2 regions of the Clostridium sp. JNZ X4-2 genome follow, and region 1 is predicted to be linked to the other one. Evidence: riboswitches for the same ligand, from Rfam matches in the RefSeq annotation. Region 1 holds a riboswitch; the other holds the start of a gene.
The links. A riboswitch is a leader RNA that binds a small molecule or an ion and turns the genes downstream of it on or off. The one in region 1 is predicted to bind magnesium.
Positions count from the first base shown of each region.

Region 2: linked by a shared signal. The riboswitch ahead of ACYUJ6_RS15075 (magnesium transporter) and the one ahead of ACYUJ6_RS09715 (Nramp family divalent metal transporter) in region 1 are both predicted to bind magnesium.

Region 1 covers NZ_CM142685.1:2,020,927-2,024,770, forward strand. The annotation lists gene ACYUJ6_RS09715 (Nramp family divalent metal transporter) at 363-1,616, opposite strand; M-box (ykoK) riboswitch at 1,812-1,976, opposite strand; gene ACYUJ6_RS09720 (DUF2284 domain-containing protein) at 2,103-2,651, opposite strand; gene ACYUJ6_RS09725 (GDSL-type esterase/lipase family protein) at 2,761-3,582, opposite strand; gene ACYUJ6_RS09730 (ABC transporter permease) at 3,601-3,844, opposite strand, start outside.
Region 2 covers NZ_CM142685.1:3,126,980-3,130,823, reverse strand. The annotation lists gene ACYUJ6_RS15080 (YgiQ family radical SAM protein) at 1-1,285, opposite strand, end outside; M-box (ykoK) riboswitch at 1,636-1,806, shown strand; gene ACYUJ6_RS15075 (magnesium transporter) at 2,036-3,298, shown strand; gene sleB (spore cortex-lytic enzyme) at 3,420-3,844, shown strand, end outside.

The DNA of each region.
Region 1 (3,844 bases):
CTTTTAAGAGTTTATATTTTTAAAAAATACCCTGTAAATTTTCCACTGCTCCTCATAATATATTTGAGGAGAATAAAAAGTGGTATTTTTATAGGATTGCAAATGAGATCCACTGATCTAAAGGCTTTAGAAGTATTTTTTTGTTTTTACAAGTAATTTTCTACCATAAATTCAATTTTAAGTATTATACCCTATAATTTTCTCTACACTTACTTTAATATATTAATATTTATGAACCTTGCCAAATTCCAGTCCAAAATTGAACTATCCATTTTATCTTTTTTATTATTTCCCAGCAATTTTCTCTTATCAAATTCTTTTCTATCAATCTAGAGTGCTAGTTTAGTCATATTATTTAATATTTAGACTATCAATAATAACAAAGATAATTTATCCAATATAGGAGAAATAAATAATACCACCGATAAAATAACTATAAATAATACTGTTATCCAAATTACTGTATTTTGAAATTTATTATTCGTATAATCTCCCATTATATCTTTGTTGTTTGTTAATAGTACCATGAATATTAATATTACCGGACATAGAATTCCTGCAATCTGCTGGGTAACGAGCATTATGCCCACTAATGATAGCTTAGGTATCAATACTAGAGCTGAACTAAATATAATCATAAAAGTAAATATTCCATAGAAAACTTTTGCTTCGTTAAATGAGTCATTCAAACTACCTTCAAAACCAAATGCTTCACATATAGCATAAGTAGTTGACAATGGTATTACCATAGTAGCCAGAACTGAGGCCCCAAATAAACCTATGGCAAAAAGTACTGTAGAATAATTACCAACCAGTGGCTTCAATGCCATGGCAGCTTGTTCTGCACTGTTGATTGTTATTCCAGATCTATGCAATGTTACCGCCGTACATATTATTATAAAAAACGAAACTAAGTCACCCCAAAATGCTCCTAAATATACATCCAACTTTTCATATCTATAATCTTTTAAACTTAATTTCTTATCTACTATAGATGATTGAAGGTAAAATTGCATATATGGAGTTATGGTTGTTCCTATCATGGCAATAAAAGTCAATATGTAAGCTTTATTAAATTCTATAGATGGTGTAATGGCTGCTTTCATAACTTCCATCCAATTTGGATGAACTTTTATACAGGTTATGATATAAGAGAAAAACACAAAAGTAAATGCCAGAAAAGCCTTCTCTGTTCTCCTATAAGACCCCTTAGTTATTAAAAACCAAACTAAAAATGCTGTTAAAGGTATTGTAATATATTTGCTTATTCTGAAAAGCTCCAAACTTGCAGCAATACCAGCGAAGTCTCCAACGCATACTCCAAAATTGGCTATAAACAATATACTCATTGCAAACAATGACCACTTTACGCCAAAGCTTTCTCTTATTAAATCTGACAATCCTTTTCCAGTAACTACGGCCATCCTTGCATTCATTTCTTGAATAACGGAAAGGCTAAAAGTTATTATCAAAATTCCCCATAACATTTTATATCCATAGGATGCACCAATTGTTGCATAAGTAGTTATACCGCCGGCATCATTGCCAGCATTGACAGTTATAAGGCCTGGGCCAATAATACTTAATATAAATAAAATTCTATTGGTCTTTTTCATGTTTTTCCCTCCTTGGAATATAGGAGAGCAGCTTATAACTCTATCAATTAAAACAGTACTATCCTACATTTTTAAATTCTTGATATGTCCCTTTCACTTAAACATAAATAACTAAGGTATGATTCCATTAGTTTACCTCCAATAAAAATAAAAAAAGCCTAAAAAAGGCTCATCAATAAAACAACAACAAGAAATTTTTTATATCCTTCGTTGAGCTTTAGTACTATACAGCTTTGGAATATTCCAGCTACATTAAGTAAAACCTTAATCCGGCAGTACCTGTTGACCCATTGGTATCTTTCGATATTTTTGGGTAGCAGCATATATCTAGTATAGGAACCTCACCTAACAACATACTTATTAAATTTAATTCGGATAAATAATACTACCAATAGCAGCTGATGTCAATAACTATTTTCAAATAGAACATTTATTTGTAAATAATATTATATAGTATAAAAACACCTGTATAATATTTGAAATATATTATCCAATAAGCACTAAGCCATAACAGTTAATTTGATCCTTACCGTTTTTATCCTTTAACACACCTATTGGAAAACCATTTGCCTTTATTGTGGCAAACACATCTATTCCACAGGCTTCCATGGAAGGCCTTGCTTCATTAGGATGTCTGCAATTTCCTATATCACATTTTTCGCACAGCCTACAGGGACCAGCTCCGAATCCAAAAGCTTTATAATTACCCGACAAAAAAATACTTTTCTCCATATCAACTATAATTTTAGTGGTTGAGCTTAAATCCATCCCAGCTGCAACTTCAGCAGCTGAATCTGAATTCAACTTGCACTGTATAAGGAGAGCTTTATTATAACAGTTGATTATTTCTCGAGTTTCCTTATAGGAAGGGGCATTAGGAGGGCAGCAATTACTCTTGTTATAATTGTTACATCCAAATTTGCACTTCATTATTGTCCATGCAGCTATCTCTATAGTATTTGTATCAATTATCTTAGCATCATATGCACCCAGTTCCTTTGCTTTTTCAACATATGTTTCCAAATCATCATTCATTTAAAATTCCCCCTTGAAATCAAACAATTAATTGATAAACTATATTTAATTTAATTATACACTAAATAAGAACTTATCCCAATCAAGATAAGTCTTTATTTTATAATTATTAATTTTTAAAATTCTTCAATGATTCAAATATTCTTTTGGAAATAGCCTCATAACCTGCGGAATTAGGGTGGAAATTATCGGCGGCAAGATAATTTTGAGAATTATATTTAAAAAGATCATAAGTGGGAATATATACTGCATTGTCATATGATGACACCAAATCCTCCGTTTTATAATTCCATTCATTTAACAATTCCAGTTTATCTGCAGTCAGCTCATCCCCAAAAGGATTATATAACCCGATAAACGCAACAATGCTGTTTTGATTTTTACTTCTTATTAGTTTAAAAATATTCTCCAGGTTTTTCAGGTACCTATCCTGAACCGCTTTCTCATTATCTGGCTGAACAACTGCTGAAGATGCATCTGTACTTCTAAAATTTTTGATTTCATTGCCTCCAATGGAGATGAATATCATATGGGAGTCCTGTATATATTGAAGATTTTGCTGATCCTTTACAATATTTAGAAGTCCGGTCGACACATCACCATTAACTGCAATATTGGTAACCTTTATAGATTTTTTAGTTTTACTTCTCCACAAACTGGAGAAATCATTTGCAAACCCTTTGTTGCTTTCATCCCCGGTACCTCTTGCCAGAGAATCCCCCATAACCAGGATATTATATGAATTACTGTCCAATTTTTTTATTTTAGTATTCACAGCTTTATTTTCACTTCCTTTATCTTTTGCTATAGAAGTATTATTTTTACTGGGTGCATTAGTAATTGAAATGGAATATATAAAACCTGTTGACAATACTGCTGTAATTATCAGTGCAAAAATCAGTATAGTTAAAAATCTTATTTTTTTATACATCAGACTCCTGCCCCCCGACTAAACCAATATGTCTTGTTTTTGAAACACATTAAAGCTTATAATTAAAGCTGCCAGCGACCATGCACATAATACCAACACGGAAAAAGTAAGGCTCATACCTTGTATTGGCTGATAAGATCCTGCTAAATACTGAGTCAAATCCAAATTTACTGCAAAGAAGTATCTAACTAAGGGCCAATCTGATAAAAACATTTGAAGAAATCCTCCTCCTATGAGGGAAGCCAGCATTATACCTATGGAA
Region 2 (3,844 bases), 1.1 Mb from region 1:
TTTTATCATTTATCAGATAGTCATATCGTATTCCTGAACGTATAAATACTTTTTTTATGCCGGGAATTTTTCTTATTCTTTTCAATAGGCTTAAGTATTCACTATGATCTATGATGAGGTTTTTACAGGGTTTTGGAAATAAACATTGCCTGTTTTTACATACTCCTACTTTCTCCTGAATCCTGCAGGCCTTATGTCTGAAGTTTGCAGTGGGTCCCCCCACATCGTGTATATATCCTTTAAAATTATCCAGTGTAGTCAGAAGTTCCGCTTCGTTTATTATTGATTCTTCACTTCTGTTTTGTACAGTTCTTCCCTGGTGAAAAGTCAATGCGCAAAAAGAACATCCGCCATAACATCCCCTGTGACTGGTAATGGAAAAACTTATTTCATTTATTGCAGGTATACCGCCTTCTTTTTCATATATAGGGTGATAAGTTCTTGTATAAGGCAGATTATATACAATATCCATTTCCTCTTCCGTTAATGGGTATTGGGGGGGAGTTTGAATTATATAGTGATCTCCATGTCTCTGTACTAATGTTTTTCCTCTTATGGCATCCTGCTCCAAATATTCAAGTTTGTAGCTTTCGGCATAAGAGCCTTTATCTTTTAAAACTTCCTCGAAGGAAGGCACTTCTATATAATCTTTTAAATGATTTTTATCTTTGGAACAATAAACAATACCCCTCACATCTATAATTTTATGGATATCCATACCGTATTTTAACAGGTTTGCTATCTGTACTATGGATTTTTCACCCATGCCGTATACCAGTATGTCGGATTTTGAATCCAGTAGTACGCCTTTTCTTATTTTATCGCTCCAGTAATCATAATGGGCAAATCTTCTCAAACTTGCCTCTATTCCGCCTATTATTATAGGGACATCCTTATAGGCCTCTTTTGCCCTATTACAGTATACTATTAGAGCTCTATCGGGCCTGCAGCCTGATTTCCCGCCTGGAGAATAGAGATCTTCATGCCTTCTTTTCTTTGAAGAAGTATAATGATTCACCATGGAGTCCATATTTCCCGAGTTGATGAGAAATGCCAGTTTGGGTTTGCCTAGCTTTTTGAAGTCATCGTCACTTTTCCAATTTGGCTGAGCTATTATTCCAACGGTAAAGCCCTCCCTTTCTAAAATTCTGGATATTATGGCGGTACCGAAAGAAGGGTGATCCACATAGGCATCTCCAGTTATAAGTACAAAGTCAAGCTGCTCTATATTATTTAACTTCATGTCTTTTTTGCATATAGGTAAAAATTTTTTATTTAATTGCAATTTACATTCTCCATTCTGATCTTATCTGTTAATTTTAATTTTATTCATAGTATAACACAGTTTAAAGAACAGGAAAAAGATAAGAAATAACAGAAAATGATTTGTGTACTAAAATGAATGTATAGTATATAATAAATAAAGGAGTAAAAATTTATCTTAAGTTTGAGCAAATGAAAGAAAAGATGATATTTTAAATTAGAATGAGCAAAATGAGGGAAAAATGCATTAATGAGTAGATAGTAAATAAATATTGATAAATTTAGTATTTACTTATTGCATTTTGGCAAATTTGTAATATAATTATAATGTAAATGCTAATATTTTAGCTAATATTTTATACTGTTGTTTAATATTTGTTATGTTAGGTGAGGCTCCTATATAGACATATGCTGATGCCCGGAAACATCGAGAGATGCCAATGGGTCAACAGATATTACCGGATTAAGGTTTTATCTAATGCAGCTGGACAAAATTTAGTCTAAAGCTATATAGTGCTAAAACTCGGACGATTAAAAAGTTTTAGTTTATATGGAGAGCTCTCAGGGAGGGCTCTTTTTTAAATTTTTTAATTTAGGTGGTGTGGTTAAATGGAAAACGGACCTTATGGAGGCCGGTGTAACTTTGTACAAAATTTAATAGACATGTATAGAGAAGTATCTGAATTAATTTTTGAATAATAATTATCAATTGGTTTTATTAGCTTTTTAATTGGATTTAAATATTTCTCTATAGGTCAAGGGAGGAATATTTATGAAAAAATTAACTAGTTTCTTCTTGAGCAAGGTTCTTTATAAGAAGGTTTATAATGAATTTGATGAATATGTGGGAAAACTTGTGGATATATATGTATCCACTGATCACGGCATGCCCAGAACTATAGGATATAAGATAAAAGACGGCATGGAAGTATCCAATTGTGAATGTAAAAATATAAATTTTTATGAAGATAATAATAATATAATAATCAAGGGAGAAGGTATAAGGGAAATAATACTTCAAAGTTATTCTTATCTTTTGTCAAAGCATCTTCTGGATAAACAGATCGTGGATATAAATGGTAAAAAATTAGTAAGAGTCAATGATCTAAGAATTGCAAAAATGGCAGGCGAATACAGGGTTGTGGCTGTTGATACCGGAGTTTTAGCTTTAGGAAGAAGATTTGGTGTGGAACATATTATAAGAAAAGTTTATGATATACTCAATAAAAAGCCAGAAGACAGCCTTATAATCTGGGACAATGTGGAGTCCCTGGAAATGGTAAATAATAATTTAAAACTTTCTGTACCCTATAAAAAGTTATCAAAACTTCATCCTGCAGATTTGGCAGATATACTGGAGGATATGGATGTGAATTACAGAAAAAAGGTATTTGAGAGTTTGGATGAAGATTTGGCGGCAGATACCTTAGAAGAAATAGAACCGAAAATACAGGCCAATATTCTGGAAAATTTAAGTCAGTCCAAAAGGGATGAGGTATTGTTTAATATGCCAAAGGATGAAATTGCGGATATTCTGGATGAGGTTGATGAAGATACAGCACAAAAAATACTTTTGAACATGACAAAAGGAGATGCTGAAGAAGTAAAAACCCTTATGGATTACAAGGATGAAACCGCAGGGAGTATGATGAAGAAAGATTTTATTTCTTTTAATGTAAATATAACGGTTAATGAAACTATTGAACTATTCAGGGAAATTAAACCGGAGGATGAAATATCCTATTATATATATATTGTTGATGACAAGGGAAGGCTTCAAGGTGCCGTGTCTTTAAAGAATCTGATATTATCCGGTGCTGAAACCAGATTAAAAGACATTATGGTAGATGATATAGTGAGTATAAATCATAATGAAAATATAAACAAGGCCATAGAAGACTGTTCAAAATATAATTTACTTTCTCTGCCTGTAGTAGATGATGAAGAAAAATTGTGCGGCATAGTAGTAATAAATGATATTATGGAAGACATATTGATACCAAACTGGAAAAAGAGATTGAGAAAAGTAGGATAAAATTATAAAGCTGTCATTTTTGACAGCTTTTCTTTATGTATTTTTTATTATATTTGTGCACAAACTATATTAAAGCAAGGATAAATGTAAGTTTAATAAATATTAAAGGAGAGATGGTCTTATGGCTAAAAAAATTATAAGTTTCAAAACAAAAATAGTGCTGATGCTTGCCATAATATTCACATATATATCCACTTCCCTATTTTTGCTTCCTTATAACAATGCAGTAAAAGCTGTGGCCTATTCCTATGGATCCAAAGGAAATATAGTGACACAAATACAGACAAAACTCAAGGACTGGGGGTACTATAACGGCAGTATAGATGGAGCTTATGGATATCAGACCTACACTGCTGTCAAATATTTTCAGTCAAAGAACGGATTGAATTCCGATGGTGTGGCAGGAGATGCTACATTGGCAGCTCTGGGAATAAACGCCTCCGGGGGTAATACTGCATCCAACAGTGAAAGCAATAATCAGAATGTGCTGCTTATAGCCCGCTTGATAAATGGGGAGGCCAGGGGAGAGCCTTATGAAGGACAGGT